4 regions of the Serratia sp. OS31 genome follow, and region 2 is predicted to be linked to each of the others. Evidence: predicted binding sites of a transcription regulator. Region 2 holds the regulator's gene; each other region holds the start of a gene.

Region 1 (5,146 bases), on a different contig from region 2:
GTGCTGCCCAGTGTGAATACGCCGGCGTTATTAACCAGAATATCCAGATTACCGAAGCTATTCACCGCCTGGCGAACGGCCTGTTGCACCGCCGCAGCATCGGCGCTGTCAGCCTTGATGGCGAGCGCTTTGCCACCGGAAGCGGTGATTTCACTCACCACCGCGTCAGCTCTATCGGCGGAGGCCACGTAGGTGAAGGCCACTGCTGCACCTTCACGCGCCAGACGTTTGACGATGGCGGCGCCAATACCGCGTGAGCCGCCCTGAATGAAGGCGACTTTGTTTTGCAGAGGACGTGTTGTTGTCATGGTATTTCTCCAGAGTAGGGGGAGGTTAAAAAATCTACCGGACCAGTATCTGGGAAAAGTAGGGCGGCCACTAGCCACAAAGAGCTATAATCAGCTTAAACCACGGGTTTGAAATCAACAGGGGAAACCATGCTGGGCCATCTGGAATGTTTTGTCAGCAGTGCAGAGAACGGCAGCTTTTCCGCGGCCGGACGCAAGCTGGGCATCAGCTCTGCGGCAGTCGGGAAGAACGTGACCAAGCTGGAGACGATCGTCGGAGTAAGGCTTTTCCAGCGCAATACGCGCAAATTGATCCTGACCGAAGAGGGCGAACGTTTTTTGCAGGAGGTCAGCGGCGGCTTGTTGTCGATCCAGTGCGCATTAAAGGGGGTAAGCAGCAGCGGCGGCGTGGCGGCCGGCACGCTGAAGGTCAGCATGGGGACGGCGTTCGGCCTGCATTTTGTCATGCCGATGCTGCCCGACTTTCTGGCGCGTTACCCGGCAATTGTCCCCGACTGGCATTTCGACAACCGCAAAGTGGACCTGATTGGTGAACATTTTGATGCCGCTATCGGGGGCGGTATCGAATTGGCGCAGGGCATGATTGCACGTGAACTGGCCCCAGCCCACGGCGTCCTGGTGGCTTCTGCAGCCTATCTGCAGCGCAACACAGCCATCCAGCAGCCGGAACAGTTGATGAACCATGCGGGCATTTTTATCCGCTCACCGCAAACCGGGCGGATCCGCAATTTGCCGCTGCGCAATGCGGAGAATGAGCAGCGAGCGCCGTCGATGGAAATCAAAATGACGGTAAACGAACCGGATGCCGCAGCGCAGGCCGCAGAACTGGGATTGGGCATTGCGCTGATCGCCATGCCGAATGCCTTGCCTTATCTGGAAAGCGGCCGGCTGGTGCGGGTCTTGCCGGGGTGGTATGTCGATCGCGGCAGTGTGTACCTGTACTTTCCGACCACCAAGTTTCTGCCGACCAAAACCCGGGTGTTTGTCGATTACATGGCCGAGCAGTTTCGTCTGCAGAAGCTGGCGACGCGATTTGATGCCCGCTAGAAACAAGAAAAGCCCCTTGCGGGGCTTCTTTCTTCCATCAGTTTACTGTCTGACGATCAGTTGAAGATTTCTGCGGTGCCGTACAGTTTGTTCTGGCCACCGGCGGAGATGATGCGGTAAGAGCTGGCGCCTGATGCAGCGGCTTTGCTGGCCAGTTCATTTTCCAGCGTGCTCAGGTTGGAAGCGCCGCTCACGGACACCACACCGATTTTCTGGGCACCGGCCGCAGGCTGGTTAGCAGGTTGGTCAGCGGCAACGCTGGCGAAAGAAGCGGTGGTCAGCAGCAGAGCGGTAGCAAAAAATTTGATGTTTTTCATGATTCAATCCTCAGGGTATTTTTTAGGTGAGAGGCTGTTGTCTCTCGATGTGTTAGATAATAGGCCGTCGTACCCAAAGAGAAAATCGGAGAGTTTTGAGTATCTCTGTCAAATTTATTGATTTAAATTTGAGCGCCAGATGGCCTTGTTGGCAGGCGGGATAATTCACCACTACCCTTTAACCAGAAGCCTCGGCATATATCGGGTATGGCAACAGAGTGGAGAAGCCCCATGATTATCGTGCACCATCTAAATAACTCGCGATCGCAGCGCATCCTGTGGTTTTTGGAAGAATTGGGTGTGCCGTACCAGGTGCAGCGCTATCAGCGCGATCCGCAAACCATGCTGGCGCCGCCGGAGTTGAAAAAAATCCATCCGCTTGGCAAGTCGCCAGTGATTGTCGATGGCGATCTGACGCTGGCGGAGTCCGGCGCCATTATTGAATACCTGCAGGAAGCCTACGATGCCCAGGGGCAGTTTATCCCCACCGATTATCACGCTCGTCAGCAGTATCGTTACTGGCTGCATTATGCCGAAGGGTCGTTGATGCCGCTGTTGTTGATGAAGCTGGTGTTTAGCCGTCTAGGGCAGCCGCCGATTCCCTGGTTATTACGGCCGGTGGCGGGGGCCATTGGCAAAGGCGTACAGCGGGAGTATCTGGATAAACAGATCGCTCCGCACTGCGACTATCTTGAGCAACACCTGGAGAAAAGCACCTGGTTTGTCGGCAATGAATTCAGCGCGGCGGACATCCAGATGAGTTTCCCGCTGGAAGCGATGGCGGCGCGTGGCGCACTGGACGGCTGCCCGAAGCTGCGTGGCTATTTGCAGCGTATCCATACGCGTCCGGCCTACCAGCGGGCACTGGAGCAGGGTGGGCCTTATGACCTGCTGAAATGAGCGAGTGGGCTATACTCGATGAGGTCACTCTTCGTCGGAGGTAGCCCATGGCTACGCAAATCTTTGTTAACCTGCCGGTGGGCGATCTGCCCGTTTCCATTGAATTCTTCACCCGGCTGGGTTTTAGCTTCAATCCGCAGTTCACCGATGATACCGCCGCCTGCATGGTGGTCAGCGACAGCATCTATGTGATGCTGTTAACCCACGACAAATTCAAAATGTTCACTCCGAACCCTATCGGCGATGCCAGAAAGGCGACCGAAGTGCTGATATGCCTGTCGCAGCCTAACAGGGCGGCGGTTGACGACCTGGTGCGCAAGGCGATTGCCGCCGGCGGCAATACCTATAACCAGCCGCAAGATTATGGCTTTATGTACGGGCACGGTTTTCAGGATCTGGACGGACACATCTGGGAACTGATGTACATGGATGAAAAGGCGGCACAGGCTCAGTAGCCCGCTTTTGCCCTCCGAAAGGGGGGCGTTCCCATCGGATTTACCTATGAGACAAATACCGTGTTTTCGATAATGATTGATCCCAGTGCTTTTCTGCATAAATTGGCGCGATCTTTGGTTGATCAGACGGTATGGAAGGCTGGATAATCGTTTGCCTTGAATAAACCACCATAAATTACCCGCACCATTCACTGTGAGTTAAACGTTTGCCTTTTATGCGACGCCGGTTGGCGACGTGAGCAAGGGGCAGAAAAGCAAACGTTACCCTAATGAACATGCGTGGGCGGAATAACAAGCCTCTTTAAACGGGCTGGCAATGAAACACAGGGGACAGCAACATGTCGAATTCTCAAGCGAATAACGCCGTTAAACCAAAAGGCGGGCTTGATGGTTATTTTAATATTTCTGCGCGTGGCAGCACCGTGCGTCAGGAAGTGGTGGCGGGGCTAACCACCTTCCTGGCGATGGTGTACTCGGTGATCGTGGTGCCGAGCATGCTGGGCAAAGCCGGCTTCCCACCCACGGCGGTGTTTGTCGCCACCTGCCTGGTGGCGGGCCTCGGTTCGTTGCTGATGGGGTTATGGGCCAATTTGCCGATGGCCATCGGCTGTGCGATTTCACTGACCGCCTTCACGGCGTTCAGTCTGGTGCTGGGCCAACACATCAGCATTCCGGTGGCGTTGGGGGCGGTATTCCTGATGGGCGTGCTCTTTACCATTATTTCGGTAACCGGCATTCGCGCCTGGATCCTGCGCAATTTACCGATGGGCGTAGCCCATGGCACCGGCATCGGTATCGGCCTGTTCCTGTTGCTGATTGCGGCTAACGGCGTTGGTCTGGTGGTAAAAAACCCGCTGGACGGCCTGCCGGTGGCCCTGGGCGCATTCACTTCGTTCCCGGTCGTGATGACGCTGCTCGGGTTGGCGGTGATTTTCGGGCTGGAAAAACTGCGCGTTCCCGGCGGTATTCTGCTGGTGATCATCACCATTTCGGTGGTGGGGCTGGTGTTTGACCCGGCGGTGAAATACCAGGGCCTCTTCGCGATGCCAAGCCTGGCGGATGCCAACGGCAACTCGTTGATTTTCAGCCTGGATATCATGGGCGCATTGCAGCCGGTGGTATTGCCGAGCGTGCTGGCGCTGGTGATGACCGCGGTGTTTGACGCCACCGGTACTATCCGTGCGGTGGCCGGCCAGGCCAACCTGCTGGATAAAGACGGGCAAATCATCAACGGCGGTAAAGCGCTGACTTCGGACTCCCTGAGCAGCATTTTCTCTGGTTTGGTCGGTGCGGCCCCGGCGGCGGTTTATATTGAATCCGCAGCGGGTACGGCAGCGGGCGGCAAAACCGGCCTGACCGCGACCGTGGTCGGCCTGCTGTTCTTGCTGATCCTGTTCCTGTCGCCATTGTCTTATCTGGTGCCGGTTTACGCGACCGCACCGGCGCTGATGTACGTCGGCCTGTTGATGCTGAGCAACGTCACCAAACTGGACTTCAATGATTTTGTCGATGCCATGTCCGGCCTGCTGTGCGCCGTGTTTATCGTGCTGACCTGCAATATCGTCACCGGTATCATGCTGGGCTTCAGCTCATTGGTGATTGGCCGTATCTTCTCCGGTGAATGGCGTCGGCTGAATATCGGCACCGTGCTGATCGCCGTGGCGCTGGTGGCATTCTATGCCGGCGGCTGGGCAATCTAACCGCTATGTCGTTTCCCCCGTCGCTCCGGCGGGGGTGTTTGTCCCCACTTCTGATTCAGATAAATCTCCTTCTGCCGATGCTGCATTTTGAAAGGCACAACAAGCTTTAACCGCCGTAAAAAAAGTGATCTACTATCGGGTATACATCAGAGATGTAGTCTGAACCCAAGAGTCTAAGGAAAGCATGGAAATCTTTTTTACAATCCTCATATTAATCCTGGTGGTCTCCCTGTCCGGGGTGGTGACTCGCATGTTGCCGTTCCAGGTGCCGCTGCCGTTAATGCAAATCGGTATCGGGGCCCTGTTGGCCTGGCCGCATTTCGGGCTGCACGTCGACTTTGACCCTGAACTGTTCCTGGTGCTGTTTATCCCGCCGCTGCTGTTTGCCGATGGCTGGAAAACCCCGACGCGGGAGTTTT
Region 2 (5,146 bases):
AGCGTCGGCAGCAACAGGATCACGGTGATGCCCAGCAACACGGCAAAAATGGCGCGCCAGCCCATGTGGTTCAGCAACCAGGCACCCACCAATGGCGCCAGCGCCGGTGAAAGAGCCACCAGCGGCATAATGGTGGCGAACACTCGGTTAGCCTTGCCTTCGCGATAGCGGTCAATCACCAACGCCTGCCAGGTAACGGCGGCGGAACAAACCCCAATCGCCTGGATAAAGCGCAGCGACCAAAGTTGCACGGCATTTTGTACCCACAGCATGCCGAGGCAGCCGAGGGCAAACAGCGCCAGGCCGATCAGCAACACCGGTTTACGGCCTAGGCGATCGGAAAGCGGGCCCCACAGCAGTTGTGCAAAGGCAAACCCGGCCAGGAAGATACTCAGGCTGGCGCTGATGGCCCCGGCGGAAATCTGCAGGTCTTGCTGCATCATGCCAAAGGCGGGCAGGTACATGTCGGTGGCCAGGTAACCCAGCATGCTCAGGCCGGCAAGGTAGAACATAAAACCAAAGGAATTTCGCATGGTATTTCTCGTTAATATTTTATTGTCGCAGGTTTTTAGCGCCGGCAAGTGTATCCGGCTGGATCTCTGCTTGTGAAACGGTAATATTTGCGAGGTGCTGTTAAAAAAATTGAAGGCAAAACTATGTGGTCTGAATATTCCCTGGATGTCGTCGATGCGGTGGCCCGTACCGGCAGTTTCAGCGCTGCGGCGCAGGAACTGCATCGGGTGCCGTCGGCGGTAAGTTACACGGTGCGGCAGCTGGAGCAATGGCTGGCGGTGCCGCTGTTTGAGCGTCGTCATCGTGACGTGGAACTGACACCGGCGGGCGTGCTGTTTATTCAGGAAGCGCGTGGTGTCATCAAAAAAATGCTCGACACGCGACGACAGTGCCAGCAGGTGGCTAACGGCTGGCGGGGCCAGTTGAAAATTGCGGTAGATATCATCGTTAAACCCCAGCGTAGCCGCCAATTGGTGCTGGATTTTTACCGCCATTTCCCCGACGTCGAACTGCTGGTTCAGCCGGAGGTGTTTAATGGCGTGTGGGATGCGCTGGTGGACGGTCGTGCCGATATGGCGATCGGTGCCACAAGGGCGGTGCCCGTGGGCGGCGGTTTCGCCTTTCGCGATATGGGGGATATGTGCTGGCTGTGCGTGGCCAGTCCACAACATCCTCTGGCCGCGATAGAAGGGCTGTTGAACGACGATCAACTCCGGCCTTTTCCGTCGCTGTGCCTGGAAGATACTTCGCGCAACCTGCCCAAACGCGTGACCTGGACGTTGGACAACCAGCGACGCCTGGTGGTGCCGGACTGGGCCTCTGCGATAGATTGCCTGTGTGCCGGGTTGTGCGTTGGCATGATGCCCGCGCATCGGGTATTGCCTTTGGTGCAGCGCGGGGAACTGGTGGCGCTACAGTTGCAACAGCCATTTCCCGCCAGCCCTTGTTGCCTGACCTGGCAGCAAAATACGCCGTCACCGGCGATGGCCTGGTTACTGGATTATCTGGGAGACAGTGAAACCTTGAATCAGGAGTGGCTAAGCGAAGAATGACGCCGGAAACCGCGAGGGTTTCCGGCGCAGATAATTAGCGGCGATAATCGATGAACGGGCCGTCAGCGACCGAACGGCGCTCGACCAGCTTGGGATGAACCTCAATGACCTGCGACTCTTCACGTTTGCTGATAATGCGATCCAGCAGCATGGTGAACGCCATCTCACCCAGACGTTCTTTGGGCTGATGGATCGTGGTCAGTGCCGGGGTGAAGTAGCGGGCATTTCGTACGTTATCGTAGCCAATCACCGAAATGTCCTGCGGCACGCGCAGCCCAAGTTCATCGGCGGCGCAGATCGCCCCCATGGCCATGATATCGCCACCGCAGAATACCGCGGTAGGGCGTTGCTTCTGCGACAGTATCTGATGCATGGCCTTGTAACCGGATTCCGGCTCAAAGTCGCCCTGAACAATCCACTCTTCGCGCACGTCGATATTGGCTTCTTCCATGGCTTTTAAAAAGCCCTGATGGCGGCCGCCGCCGGTATTGCGTGCCAGCTGGCCCGGAATGGCTCCGATATCGCGGTGGCCGCGTTCAATCAGGTAGCGCCCGGCCAGATAGCCGCCTTCGAAGGCGTTATCGATAATGGTGTCGGTAAAGTCACCGCGTGCAGCGCCCCAATCCATGACGACCATCGGGATATTGCGATAATCTTCCAGCATGCCGAGCAGTTGGTCCGGGTATTCCGAACACATGACTAACAGACCATCGACGCGCTTTTGCGCCAACATCGCCAGATAGGCGCGTTGTTTGTCCAGATTGTTATGCGAGTTGCACAGGATCAGCGTATAGCCTTTGCTGTAGCAGCTGTTTTCCACCGCCTCGATCACTTCGGCAAAGTAAGGTGCTTCGCTCGACGTGGCCAGCAGACCAATAGATTTGGTGTGGTTGACCTTGAGGCTGCGCGCCACGGCGCTGGGTGAATAGTGCAGCTCTTTGATCGCGGCGCCAACGGCCGCTTTTGTCTCTTCGGCGACGAAACGAGTCTTATTGATGACGTGCGAAACGGTGGTGGTGGAAACGCCAGCGCGTTTGGCCACATCTTTAATCGTTGCCATGTAAAGAATGACTCCTGAACTCACATGTTGCAGTATGTAAGTGTGATGTTAATCGTTTGCCTGCGTAGATCCTTCTCCAAAGAAGCGAAAACTGAGTTTTTAGTGTGTTGAAGTCGTCAGCGCTTGGTCAGGAGGGGCATTTTGCCGGTACACAGTTGTGAACTGCGAATTTTGTCCCATATTGAGCAAAAGGGGAAGAGGTAATCGGTATTATAAACTGGGAAATGATAACAAGATTTTATCGGCCAACTGTGGGAAAATGGTTTAACACATTAATTGTGTGCCTTTTACCCTTGGGAAACCCAATCTGAAAAGGAGTTGTAATGGATACCGATTTGAAAATGTCACTGTTCACCACCCTGGGTGCGCTGGCTGTGATTATCGCTTTTAGCTTCACCGCTGCATTGAACTGATACTCTTCAGTCAACCAGGCGCAGTTCGCTACGCCTGGTTGTATTTCCCCGCTTTACGCCAGATTTTCCTCCACAAATGTCCAGTTAACCAGCGCCCAGAAGTTTTCCAGGTAGGCCGGTCGTGCGTTGCGATAATCGATGTAGTAGGCGTGTTCCCAAATGTCGACGGTCAGCAGCGGTTTGTCTTCACCGGTCAGCGGCGTGGCCGCGTTCGAGGTATTAACAATCGCCAGCGAGCCATCCGGTTTTTTCACTAACCAGGTCCAGCCTGCGCCGAAGTTTTTCACCGCGGCGTCGCTGAATTGTTCCCGGAAGGCGGTAAAAGAACCAAAAGCCTGATTGATCGCCGCGGCCAGTTTGCCCTGGGGCTCTCCGCCGCCCTGAGGTGACAGGCAGTGCCAATAGAAGGTGTGATTCCATACCTGGGCCGCATTGTTGAAGATGCCGCCGCTGGAAGCCTTGATGATAGCTTCAAGGGAGGAGCCTGCAAACTCGCTGCCTTTCAGCAGATTGTTCAGGTTGACCACGTAGGCGTTGTGATGCTTGCCATAGTGGTATTCCAGGGTTTCTGCCGAAATGTGCGGTTCGAGGGCGTTTTTTTCATAAGGTAGTGCGGGCAGTTCAAACGACATTGCTTCCTCCTTGTACAGTGCCAATTTTCCGTCAGAGCAACGGAAACGCAATTGGCCTGTTTTTATTGTGGATATTTAGCTTAGCAATTTTCGCGATGAAATACAGTGGGGCGGGCTAAAGGATTGGGTGCTTTAGGGACAGCAGGAAAATCAGTCAGGGGAGAGCGGCTGGGCAAGCCAGCCGCCAAAGAAATTATCGAATGGTTTTCGGTGTTACTACACGGCGAGCGCCGATGTAATGGTTTTGCCAGTAGTCATTGTCGAGCTGGCTGATCCGAATTTCTTCACCGGTACGCGGTGACTGAATGAATTTGCCGTTGCCCAGATAAACGCCAACATGGTCTGCTACGCCGCGGTTATTAATGCGGAAGAACACCAGGTCACCGCTTTCCAGCTCGCTTCTCTTGATCGGCGCGGCGTCGCGCAGGTGGTACATCTCGTTGGCGGTGCGCGGCATTTTGATTTTCACCACGTCTTTATACGCGTAGTAAATCAGGCCGCTGCAGTCGAAGCCGGTTCTTGGTGAAGTACCGCCCCAACGGTAAGGCTTGCCCATTTGGTCCATCAGCTTGGCCATCGCGGTTTGCTTGGCATGCTGGTAGCGTTTTTTGTGCGCTGGAGTCAGCTTCAAGGGTTTATCATCACGCACCAACTTCGCAGTAGCCATACCGGCTTCGCGGTGGCGACCATAGCCTTTTTTGTAACCCTTCTTCGGCGGGGTAACTTTGATTTTGGCTATTTTCTGAGTTTTGCCTTTCGATTTGGCGCTGACGATCTTTTTAGCGGTTTTCTCCGTTTTGGCTTTGGAAAGCTTAGCGGTTTTCTGCGGGGTGGTGGTTTTGGCTTTTTTGCTGGCTTTTACCGCTTTCTTTTTCTTGCGGTCATCGGGCCGGGCTTCGTTGACATGGCTTTTGCGTTGCTCGGCGGCAATACGCGCCTGCGGCGCAGCATGCGCCAGATTGAAGAATAGCTGCGTAAACAACAGCACAAAAAGCGTAAGAATTAAACGCATGTCGACGTTACCAACCTTGGCCCCGGAACAGATATCGAAAGAAGGACAGTATTCCCGAATTTCGCCATATAAAACAGCGAAGAACTCATAAATGATAATCCATATTGTGAGAAAACGTTAATGGCATTTTTTTTGCCGAAAAATCAAACCGTTGATGTATAAAAAAACGACAATCACCGTCGACGGGATTATTTAGCGGCGCATTTTGATGACAAAATATATTAGTGAAATGGCCAGATTAAAAATGTTATTCTGCGCATATGTTTTGACCGGAAAGGCTTTGCCGGTAAGACGCGACTGACTACGGGGAAATGCCCTTGCAAAAGATGGCGTTTTCTTGCGACTGTTCCAGCCGCTACAATGGCCGGTGTGATGCATGTTGTAGCCATAAGACTTGGCTTGAGGAAGCAATACAATGACGACGACGATTGAAAAAATTCAGCACCAGATCGCTGAGAACCCGA
Region 3 (5,146 bases), on a different contig from region 2:
GCCTGTATCGGCATTGCCGCGTCTTGCTGTTGCAGATTCAGCGTGCCGTCACGCAGCGTGACGCTGTGGAAATCGCGAGGTTCGGTAATTTGGCGCAGGCTGAGGCCGAGATCCAGCCGTTTGGCCACCAGCGTTTGCGGCTGATTTTTTTTGGTTAACTGAACGTCTTCCAGACTGATTTGGCCCGGTTGGTTCCATGAATGCGAGATGGCCGCCACCGACAGACGGTAGTCGCTGTTATCGCTGACCCAGCGGCTGACCCAGCCCGCGGCCCAACGGGTTTGTCCTATGACGTACAACAGTGCAATGGCAAGCACGACCAGCAGCAACAACGTCAGCAACAGTTTTCCGATAAATTTCATCGTCTACATCCGCGTCGGTCAAAAAAGATACCCTGTTTATGCCGCAATTGGGCTGGCATCTCAAGTGCAATGGTCTGATAGACAATAAAAAACGGCCGCAAGCGGCCGTTTGTGACAGGAGGCGTGACGGATTATTGTTTCTCATGCTCCTGCGGGAACAGCAGGTTCAGCGCGATGGCGGTGATGCCGCCGGCAGCAATGCCTGAGGAGAGCAATGTTTTCAGCCAGTCTGGTGCGAACTGCAAGATCAGCGGCTGCTGGGATACGCCCATGCCCACGGCCAACGACAGCGCCATAATCATGATTGCACGACGGTTCAGGCGTTCACGAGACACGATGCGAACCCCGGAGGCTGCAATGGTGCCGAACATCACCAGGGTGGCGCCGCCCAACACCGGTTCAGGAATGTGCTGCACGAAGCCGGCCACCGCCGGGAACAACCCCAGCGCGATCAGCATCAGCGCCACCACGAAGCCGACGTAGCGGCTGGCGACGCCGGTCAGTTGGATCACGCCATTGTTCTGACCGAAGCAGGAGTTGGGGAAGGTATTGAACACCGCCGACAACATGGAGTTCAGGCCGTTGGCCAGTACGCCGCCCTTAAGGCGTTTCATATACAGTGGGCCACTGACCGGTTGTTCCGACACGTCAGAGGTCGCGGTGATATCGCCGATAGTTTCCAGCGAGGTGACCATAAAGATCAGCATCAGCGGCAACAGCAAATTCCAGTCAAAGCCCAGGCCGTAATACAGCGGGGTCGGAATGATGATTGCTGCCGTTTCGGGAGTCGGCTGGCTTTCTGGCAGCATGCCCATGGCCCAGGCCAGCAGATAGCCCACCGCCATGGCAATCACCAACGAGGCAACGCGCAGGTAGGGATTGCGCTGACGGTTAAGCAGGATAATGACCAGTAGAACCGCACCGGCCAGCAGCAGATTTTTGGGCGCGCCGAAGCTGCCCCCGTTCATCGCGGCATAGCCACCGCCGATGGAGGTCAGTCCGACCTGGATCAGCGACAAGCCGATAATCATCACCACAATGCCGGAAACCAGCGGAGTGATGATGCGCCGTGCCAAGTGCAACACGCGTGACAGCAGGATCTCGGTACAGGAGGCGACCATCAGCGTACCGAACAGCGCAGCCATCATGGTGGGAACGTCCGCGCCGCCGTTTTTCAGCGCCAGCCCGCCCATAATCAGCGGCGAAACAAAATTAAAGCTGGTGCCCTGAATAGACAGCAAGCCTGAGCCGACGGGCCCCCAGGTTTTGATTTGTAAAATAGAGGCCAGGCCGGAGGCGAACAGCGACATACTGATAATGTGCTGAGTGTCCTGCGCCGGCAGACCGAGCGCCTGGCAGATCAGCAGAGCCGGGGTGATCACCGCAACGAACATTGCCAGCAGGTGCTGACCGGCGGCAAACAGCGTTTGCGGCAGCGGCGGGCGATCTTCCAGACGATAAATCAGTTCACTGTTGCGGGGAGTGGCGGATGCTTTTTGCGCAGCATCGAGCTCGGCGGATGGCTGGGTCATGGTGTGGCATTTCCAGAAACGGCAAAGCAGGCATTTTAATGATTTGGCCCATAAAAGCAAACGGTTGCGCGTTAATGCTTTGTTAGCAGTATCGTCACTTATGTCGCATTTTCGTTCATTTTTTCTTGTGTTATCAGCGTTTTTTACTTCTAATCCTGCACTCATCAAGTTTTAAAAACTAAGCGGTTTTCTCTAACTTATTATTTATTAATTGGATCTTTTCCCTTACATGGAGTAACTGGATGTTTCATCTTGATACTTATGGCACGTTAGTCGCAGCAACATTGGTTCTGCTCCTTGGGGGCAAATGCGTCACCAGCATCCCCCTGTTGAGGAAATACACCATTCCCGCTCCTGTCGCCGGTGGTTTACTGGTGGCGCTCCTGTTGTTAGCCCTGAAAAAGTTCGTTAATTGGGAAATCAGCTTCGATATGTCGCTGAAAGACCCGTTAATGTTGGCCTTCTTCGCCACCATCGGTTTGAACGCCAACCTGTCGCGGTTGCGCGCGGGTGGCAAGGCATTAATGGTATTCCTGTTTGTGGTGCTGGGCCTGCTGCTGGTGCAGAACGCCATCGGCATCGGCATGGCGAAAATGCTGGGTCTGGACCCGCTGATGGGCCTGATCGCCGGCTCCATTACCCTGTCCGGCGGCCACGGCACCGGGGCGGCCTGGAGCAAGCTGTTTATCGAACGCTACGGCTTTGAAAATGCCACGGAAGTGGCGATGGCCTGTGCCACCTTCGGCCTGGTTCTGGGCGGCCTGATTGGCGGTCCGGTGGCGCGTTACCTGGTGAAGCACTCTTCCACCCCGGAAGGCTCGCCGGATGACAGCGTCCAGCCAAGCGGCTTTGAAAAACCGGAGAGCGGCCGTTTGATCACCTCGCTGATCATGATTGAAACCATCGCCATGATCGCCATCTGTCTGAGCCTGGGGCAGTTTATCTCCGGCTTGCTGAGCGGCACGGTATTTGAATTACCCAACTTTGTTTGCGTGCTGTTCGTTGGGGTGATCCTCAGCAACACCCTGGCCTTCACCGGGTTCTATACCGTATTTGAGCGAGCGGTATCGGTGTTGGGCAACGTTAGCCTGTCGCTGTTTCTGGCGATGGCGCTGATGAGCCTGCGTTTGTGGGAGCTGGCTTCTCTGGCGCTGCCAATGCTGGCGATCCTGGCCGTACAGACGCTGGTGATGGCGCTGTACGCAATCTTCGTTACCTACCGGGTGATGGGTAAAAATTACGATGCAGCGGTGCTGGCTGCGGGCCACTGCGGTTTCGGCATGGGAGCCACGCCTACGGCGATCGCCAACATGCAGGCGATTACCGATCGCTTCGGTCCATCGCACCTGGCGTTTCTGGTGGTGCCTATGGTGGGGGCGTTCTTTATCGATATCGCCAACGCGATTGTGATTAAGCTGTATCTGCTGTTGCCGGTGTTTCCGACTATTGGCTGATTAACCGGTCGTAATAATGGAAAAGGCGCCTATTTGGCGCCTTTTCTCTGCCTGAAAATCAGGCGTTGGAGTAACGTGCTTTCTCCGGTAGCCAGCGCTCAATCAGGGCTCGGGCATGCTCCGGGTACTGCTGGTGGATATGGCGAGCGACGCGTTGTACTTCCGGGATCATCGCCTGATCGCGCAGCAAATCCGCCACTTTGAACTCTGCGCTGCCGGTTTGGCGCGTGCCCAACAGTTCGCCGGGACCACGGATTTCCAGATCGCGTTGGGCAATAACGAAGCCGTCATTGCTGTCACGCAGCACCTGCAGACGCTTTTGTGCCGTTTTGCTCAACGGTGTTTTGTACAACAATACGCAGTGAGACGCCACGGCGCCGCGGCCTACACGACCCCGCAACTGGTGCAACTGGGCCAGCCCCAGTCGCTCCGGGTTTTCGATAATCATCAGGCTGGCATTGGGCACGTCGACGCCAACCTCGATGACCGTGGTCGCCACTAACAGCTGCAGTTCGCCCTGCTTGAAGGCCTGCATTACCGCCTGCTTCTCTTGAGCTTTCATGCGCCCGTGCACCAGCGCCACTTTCAGCTCCGGGAGTGCGATTTTCAATTCTTCCCAGGTGGCTTCCGCTGCCTGAGCTTCCAGCAGTTCGGATTCTTCGATCAGCGTACAAACCCAGTACGCCTGTCGGCCTTCTTCCATGCAGGCGCTTTTTACCCGCTGAATAATATCGGCGCGCCGGGTGTCTGGAATGGCGACGGTAGTGACCGGCGTTCTACCCGGCGGCAGTTCGTCGATCACCGAAGTGTCGAGATCGGCATAGGCCGTCATTGCCAGCGTGCGGGGGATTGGCGTGGCGGTCATGATCAGCTGATGGGCATGGAAGCCTTGCTCCTCACCTTTCTCCCACAGTGCCAGCCGCTGGTGTACGCCAAAACGGTGCTGTTCATCGATGATCACCAGCGCCAGACCGGAAAATTGCACCTGTTCCTGGAAGATGGCGTGGGTACCGACCACCATGGAGACCTGCCCGCTGGCAATTGCCTCTTGCTGTGCGATACGCGCCTTGCCTTTTTGCTTGCCGGCCAACCAGCCAACCTCTAACCCCAGCGGTTCGAACCACTGACGGAAGTTATTGGCGTGCTGTTCGGCCAGCAGTTCCGTCGGGGCCATTAACGCCACCTGCTTGCCGTGAGCGATAGCGCGCAGTGCTGCCAGCGCGGCCACCAGCGTTTTGCCTGAACCGACGTCGCCTTGCACCAGGCGCATCATCGGGAAGCCTTTTTGCATGTCGGCTTCAATATCGGCCACTACGCGATCTTGCGCGCCGGTGGGGGAAAAGGGCAACTGGGCGAGGAATTGCTTTTTAAGCCGGTCGTCGGGCATTAACGGCAGCGCCTGATAGCTCTGCGCACCGGCTCGGACCGCCAGCATGCTGAGGTTATGCGCCAACAGCTCTTCCAGGATCAGACGTTTTTGCGCCGGGTGCTTGCCCTGTTCCAAATCTGCCAATTGGATATCCGGCGGCGGGCGGTGCAGGGTATGCAGCGCCTGTGGCAGGCTCATCAGCCCGCCGCTCAGTTCCGGCGGCAGCAGTTCGGCAATGGCGCAGGTATCCAGCAACTCCAGCGCCTGATCGGTCAGCTTGCGCAACGTGGCCTGGCGGATGCCTTCGGTGGTGGGATAGACCGGTGTCAATGACTCTTGCAGCTCAACTTCGCTGCTTTCCCCTTGAATGCGATATTCAGGGTGAATAATTTCGGCGCCGTGGTTGCCGCGTTTGACTTCACCGTAGGC
Region 4 (5,146 bases), on a different contig from region 2:
CTTAACGCAGGTAGCTGGTTTCAAAGCCTATAATCTGGGTTCTGGGGTAGGTTATTCGGTATTGGATATGGTGCGGGCGTTTGAGAAAGCTTCGGGGGTCACCATCCCCTACCAGATTTTACCGCGCCGTGCGGGTGACCTGCCCGCCTTCTGGGCCGATGCCAGCCTGGCGAAACAGGAACTGGGCTGGGAAGTACAACGCGGCCTTGACCTGATGATGCGCGATACCTGGAATTGGCAAAGCAAAAATCCTCAGGGCTACCGCCAATAGCTTTTCATCGACAATAAAAAAGGGTTCAGCTCTGAGAGTTGAACCCTTTATTTTGGTTCGGCGTAACGCTTAAGCCAGCTTCTGCTGCGCCCAGGCCAAACCGCTTTGGTATTCGGCCGGTAACAGCGGTGCCAAAGCCTGCAATGCCTGTTGCAGTACGGCAGCGTCAGGATCGTTCAGGTTGAGATGCCCAACCTTGCGGCCTTCGCGCACCTCTTTCTCGTACCAGTGCAGATGCACCAGCGGTAACGCCAGCCACTGCTGATTTACCGCGGTGCCGATCAGGTTGACCATCACCGACGGGGTGCTCACGACGGGTTTCGGCAGCGGCAGGGCGAGAATGGCGCGCAGGTGCAGTTCGAACTGGCTGATAGACGCGCCGTTCTGCGTCCAGTGGCCGCTGTTGTGTACCCGGGGAGCCAGCTCGTTAATCAGCAGGCTATCGCCGACGATAAAGCACTCCATCGCCATGACGCCGACGTAGTTCAGTTCATCGAGGATCGCCGCCAGCATCCGTTCAGCCTGCTGTTGCAGCGCTGGGTTGGGCTGCGGCAACGCCACGCTGGTGCGCAGAATGCCTTCTTCATGCAGGTTATGGGTTAGCGGATAAAACACCGATTTACCGTCGTGCCCGCGTGCGCCAACCAACGAAACTTCGCCGGAGAAGTTAATCCCCTGTTCAACGATGCATTCGCCATAGGCATCGGCCGGCAGTTCGGCTTCCTGGCCAGGGCGCAGACGCCATTGACCCCGGCCGTCGTAACCGCCCACGCGACGTTTGACTATCGCCAGTTCGCCCAGGGCCGCGAACACCTGCGGCCACTCGGTGGCGTCGGCCAGCAACTGCCACGGCGCGGTAGCCAGGCCGAGCTGATCGAGCAACTGTTTTTGCGTCAGTCGGTCTGCCAGACGGGGGAAAATATCGCGGTTAACGAAGCTGTTGTGGGTCGCCAGTTCACGCGTCAGCGCGGTTTCCGGCCAACGCTCGATTTCAGCGGTGATCACACTGTTTTGATAAGGTACCGCTTCCGGCTCGGCGTCGAGGCCAACCGGATAAACGGCGATACCCAGCGGTTCACCGGCCTGGCGCAGCATGCGCCCCAATTGACCGTTACCCAGTACGCAAACCGGCTTCATGCTTCCTCCCGTGGGTCCGGGTTGTTCAGCACCTCGTCGGTCTGCGCCTGACGCCAGTCTGCCAGACGCTGCGCCAGCGCGGCGTCATGCAACGCCAGAATTTGTGCCGCCAGCAGTGCGGCATTGGCAGCACCGGCCTTGCCGATCGCCAGAGTACCGACCGGAATACCGCGCGGCATTTGCACGATGGAATACAGGCTGTCTACGCCGCTTAAGGCAGCGCTTTGCACCGGCACACCCAGCACCGGCACCAGGGTTTTCGCCGCCAGCATGCCCGGCAGGTGCGCAGCACCGCCCGCACCGGCAATGATCACGCCAATACCCTTGGCACTTGCCTGTTCGGCAAAGCTGAACAGCTTGTCTGGCGTGCGATGAGCGGAAACGACTTCGACATGGAACGGGACATCGAGTGAGGTCAGGACTTCGGCCGCAAACTGCATGGTGGCCCAGTCACTTTTCGATCCCATTACAATTGCGATTTTAACCTCAGCGTGAGTGGCTGAAGCGGCGTTGGCTCCCATGGGTGTAAGGCTCCTGTAATTGTACAAACGACGGCCGATTGCCTGCGGCGGGAGGCCGAATGAGGGCGTAGAGCATACCATGAGCGAACGGCGAGGAAAACGGTTGCGTCGCCGGTTTTCATCGTCAAAAGCGCGAATGTTTTTACCGGCGTGGGAAGTCAGAAGCTTAGAAAGGGAATTGGATCAGTTCGACGGCGTCAGCGCTGACTTTGATCATCGAGCCTTCTTCATGCCAGGCACCCAGCACCACGCGATGGGCCTTGCCGTTGCTCAGCGCCAGCTCGTGTACTGCCGGACGATGAGTGTGGCCGTGGATCATCCAGTGCACCTGATGGTTCACCATCGCCTGTTCGACCGCCTGTGGGTTGACGTCCATGATGGCGTCCGATTTGTATTGGTTGCTTTGCCGACTGCGGGCACGCATTTTAGCGGCGATCTTAAGGCGCCAGCGCAATGGCATTGCCAGGAACAATTTCTGGATCAGCGGGTTGTGTACTTTGCGGCGGAACTGTTGGTAGGCCTGATCGTCGGTACACAGCGTGTCGCCGTGCAGGATCAGGATTTTGCGGCCATACAGGTCCAGCACTTTTTCTTCCGGCAGCAGCTGCATGCCGCTGGCGCGGGCAAAGCGCTTGCCCACCAGAAAATCACGGTTGCCGTGGATAAAGTAGCAGGGCACGCCTGCCTGTTGCAGCGTCTTCAGCGCCGCGGCGATTTCAGCGTGCAAAGGTTCGGGATCGTCATCGCCGATCCAGGCTTCGAACAGGTCACCGAGAATGTACAGGGCTTCGGCATGTATGGCATCTTGCCGCAAAAAACGCAGAAAACCGGCAGTGATTGCCGGTTCCTGTGCGCTTAAGTGCAGATCTGCAATGAACAGCGTGTTCATTCAGCTGCGATTACTCGCTGACGGTAACGCTGGTGACGATCACGTCTTCTACCGGTACGTCCTGGTGCATGCCGCTGCGGCCAGTTTTCACGGCTTTGATCTTGTTAACCACGTCCATGCCTTCAACCACTTCAGCAAACACGCAGTAGCCCCAACCCTGGGCGTTTTCGCCGCGGAAGTTCAGGAAGTCGTTGTCTGCTACGTTGATGAAGAACTGTGCGGTCGCGGAGTGTGGATCGTTGGTACGCGCCATTGCCAGGGTGCCGGTGGTGTTTTTCAGACCGTTGTTGGCTTCGTTCTTGATGGTGGCTTTGGTGTCTTTCTGGTTCATACCCGGCTCAAAACCGCCGCCCTGAATCATGAAACCATTGATAACACGGTGGAAAATGGTGTTGTTGTAGAAACCGTCACGGCAGTAGTTCAGGAAGTTTTCAACGGTAACCGGCGCTTTGTCCGCAAAGGTGTTGATAACGATGTCGCCGTGATTAGTGTGGAAAGTAACCATAGTTTTAGTCCTAACAAGATGAAGTGAGATGTCACATGGAGCGAGTGAACTATCAGACCGCCGTTATAACATATCTCCTTTAATGAGTCAGCAGCGGCTAAACCGCGCTCAGGCTGTGGTAAATCGCCATTTGTTATATTATAACACTGGTGGCGATCGCTGATTTATCACCGTTTTCCACCTCTGAGCTCAGCAAAGCGCGGCCTTAACCTTGCATTAGATCAGGCTTCGGGTTTCAATACGCTGCTGGGTGAACAACCTTAACCCTGGTTATCATTTTTGTTATCACGCACACCACGGAATGTCCCGATGCTAAAGATTTTTAATACCCTGAGTCGTCAAAAAGAGGAATTTAAACCCATTCATGCCGGTAAAGTGGGCATGTACGTGTGCGGGGTAACCATCTATGACCTGTGTCATATCGGACACGGGCGTACCTTCGTTGCTTTCGACGTGGTGGCGCGTTATCTGCGTTATCTCGGCTACTCGTTGAACTACGTGCGTAACGTCACCGACGTTGACGACAAAATTATCCGCCGGGCGACTGAAAATGGCGAAAGCTGCGATCAACTGACTGCACGCATGCTGGCGGAGATGCACGCCGACTTCGATTCTCTGCTGATCGAGCGTCCGGACATCGAACCGCGTGCGACCCAGCATATCGCCGAGATCATTGAGATAACCCAACGCCTGATCGATCGCGATCACGCATATGTGGCCAGCAACGGCGACGTGATGTTCTCCATCGACAGCGATCCGCAATACGGTTTGCTGTCACGCCAGGATCTGGATCAGCTGCAGGCCGGTGCGCGCGTGGAAATCGACGATGTGAAACGCAACCCGATGGACTTCGTGCTGTGGAAGATGTCCAAGCCGGGCGAACCGAGCTGGGCGTCGCCTTGGGGCGCAGGGCGTCCGGGTTGGCACATTGAATGTTCTGCCATGAACTGCAAGCAGCTTGGCACCCATTTTGATATCCACGGCGGCGGTTCCGATCTGATGTTCCCGCATCACGAGAACGAAATTGCCCAGTCGAGCTGTGCCCATGACGGCCCGTACGTCAACTATTGGATGCACTCCGGCATGGTGATGATCGACAAAGAAAAAATGTCGAAATCCCTGGATAACTTCTTCACTATCCGCGACGTGCTGGGTTACTACGACGCTGAAACCGTGCGTTACTTCCTGATGTCCGGCCACTATCGCAGCCAGTTGAACTACAGCGAAGAGAACCTGAAGCAGGCACGTACCGCGCTGGAACGCCTCTACACCGCGCTGCGCGGCACTGACGCCAATGCCCAACCTGCCGGCGGCGACGTGTTCGAAGCCCGCTTCCGTGAAGCCATGGATGACGACTTCAATACGCCGGAAGCATACTCGGCGCTGTTTGATTTGGCACGTGAGGTTAACCGCCTGAAAGCTGAAGACATGACGGCGGCTAACGGCATGGCGGCGGAACTGCGTAAGCTGGCGAAGGTGCTCGGCCTGTTGCAGCAAGAGCCTGAACAGTTCCTGCAGAGCGGCGCGCAGGCCGATGACGGCGAAGTGGCGGAGATTGAAGCCCTGATCAAGCAGCGCAACGACGCGCGCAAAGCCAAAGACTGGGCGCTGGCGGATGCCGCGCGCGATCGCTTGAATGAGATGAACATCGTGCTGGAAGATGGCCCGCAGGGGACCACCTGGCGCCGTAAGTAATTCACTTTAGGCTGCAAACAAAAAAGGCGCTGAGTTAATCTTCAGCGCCTTTTTCTATGGAGCGGGGATCAAGGTTTAACCACAACCTTGCCGCCGTTAAACTCCACGACCTGATCGGCAACGATTTT

The links. Region 2 encodes PurR, which represses purine synthesis genes. Its sites were predicted from a motif close to CANGCAAACGTTTGCNTG; they were not measured.
Region 1: H5P17_RS08125 (NCS2 family permease) is a predicted target of PurR. The motif match lies at 3,223-3,240, and genes of this name have one in related genera.
Region 3: H5P17_RS14450 (NCS2 family protein) is a predicted target of PurR. The motif match lies at 1,948-1,965, and genes of this name have one in related genera.
Region 4: purE (5-(carboxyamino)imidazole ribonucleotide mutase) is a predicted target of PurR. The motif match lies at 2,022-2,039, and genes of this name have one in related genera.

The regions. Positions count from the first base shown of each region.
Region 1 covers NZ_JACJFQ010000006.1:208,920-214,065, reverse strand. Annotated here, with positions in the region: gene H5P17_RS08150 (3-oxoacyl-ACP reductase family protein) at 1-308, opposite strand, end outside; gene H5P17_RS08145 (LysR family transcriptional regulator) at 438-1,355, shown strand; gene H5P17_RS08140 (YdgH/BhsA/McbA-like domain containing protein) at 1,412-1,672, opposite strand; gene H5P17_RS08135 (glutathione S-transferase family protein) at 1,904-2,572, shown strand; gene H5P17_RS08130 (VOC family protein) at 2,620-3,027, shown strand; gene H5P17_RS08125 (NCS2 family permease) at 3,366-4,727, shown strand; gene H5P17_RS08120 (Na+/H+ antiporter) at 4,912-5,146, shown strand, end outside.
Region 2 covers NZ_JACJFQ010000007.1:147,967-153,112, reverse strand. Annotated here, with positions in the region: gene punC (purine nucleoside transporter PunC) at 1-533, opposite strand, end outside; gene punR (DNA-binding transcriptional activator PunR) at 657-1,565, shown strand; gene purR (HTH-type transcriptional repressor PurR) at 1,600-2,625, opposite strand; gene H5P17_RS08835 (YnhF family membrane protein) at 2,949-3,038, shown strand; gene sodB (superoxide dismutase [Fe]) at 3,092-3,670, opposite strand; gene H5P17_RS08825 (C40 family peptidase) at 3,864-4,682, opposite strand; gene H5P17_RS08820 (Grx4 family monothiol glutaredoxin) at 5,098-5,146, shown strand, end outside.
Region 3 covers NZ_JACJFQ010000015.1:95,212-100,357, reverse strand. Annotated here, with positions in the region: gene H5P17_RS14455 (AsmA family protein) at 1-362, opposite strand, end outside; gene H5P17_RS14450 (NCS2 family protein) at 494-1,894, opposite strand; gene gltS (sodium/glutamate symporter) at 2,137-3,348, shown strand; gene recG (ATP-dependent DNA helicase RecG) at 3,407-5,146, opposite strand, start outside.
Region 4 covers NZ_JACJFQ010000004.1:215,636-220,781, forward strand. Annotated here, with positions in the region: gene galE (UDP-glucose 4-epimerase GalE) at 1-271, shown strand, start outside; gene purK (5-(carboxyamino)imidazole ribonucleotide synthase) at 341-1,408, opposite strand; gene purE (5-(carboxyamino)imidazole ribonucleotide mutase) at 1,405-1,929, opposite strand; gene lpxH (UDP-2,3-diacylglucosamine diphosphatase) at 2,096-2,818, opposite strand; gene ppiB (peptidylprolyl isomerase B) at 2,829-3,323, opposite strand; gene cysS (cysteine--tRNA ligase) at 3,633-5,018, shown strand; gene ybcJ (ribosome-associated protein YbcJ) at 5,087-5,146, opposite strand, start outside.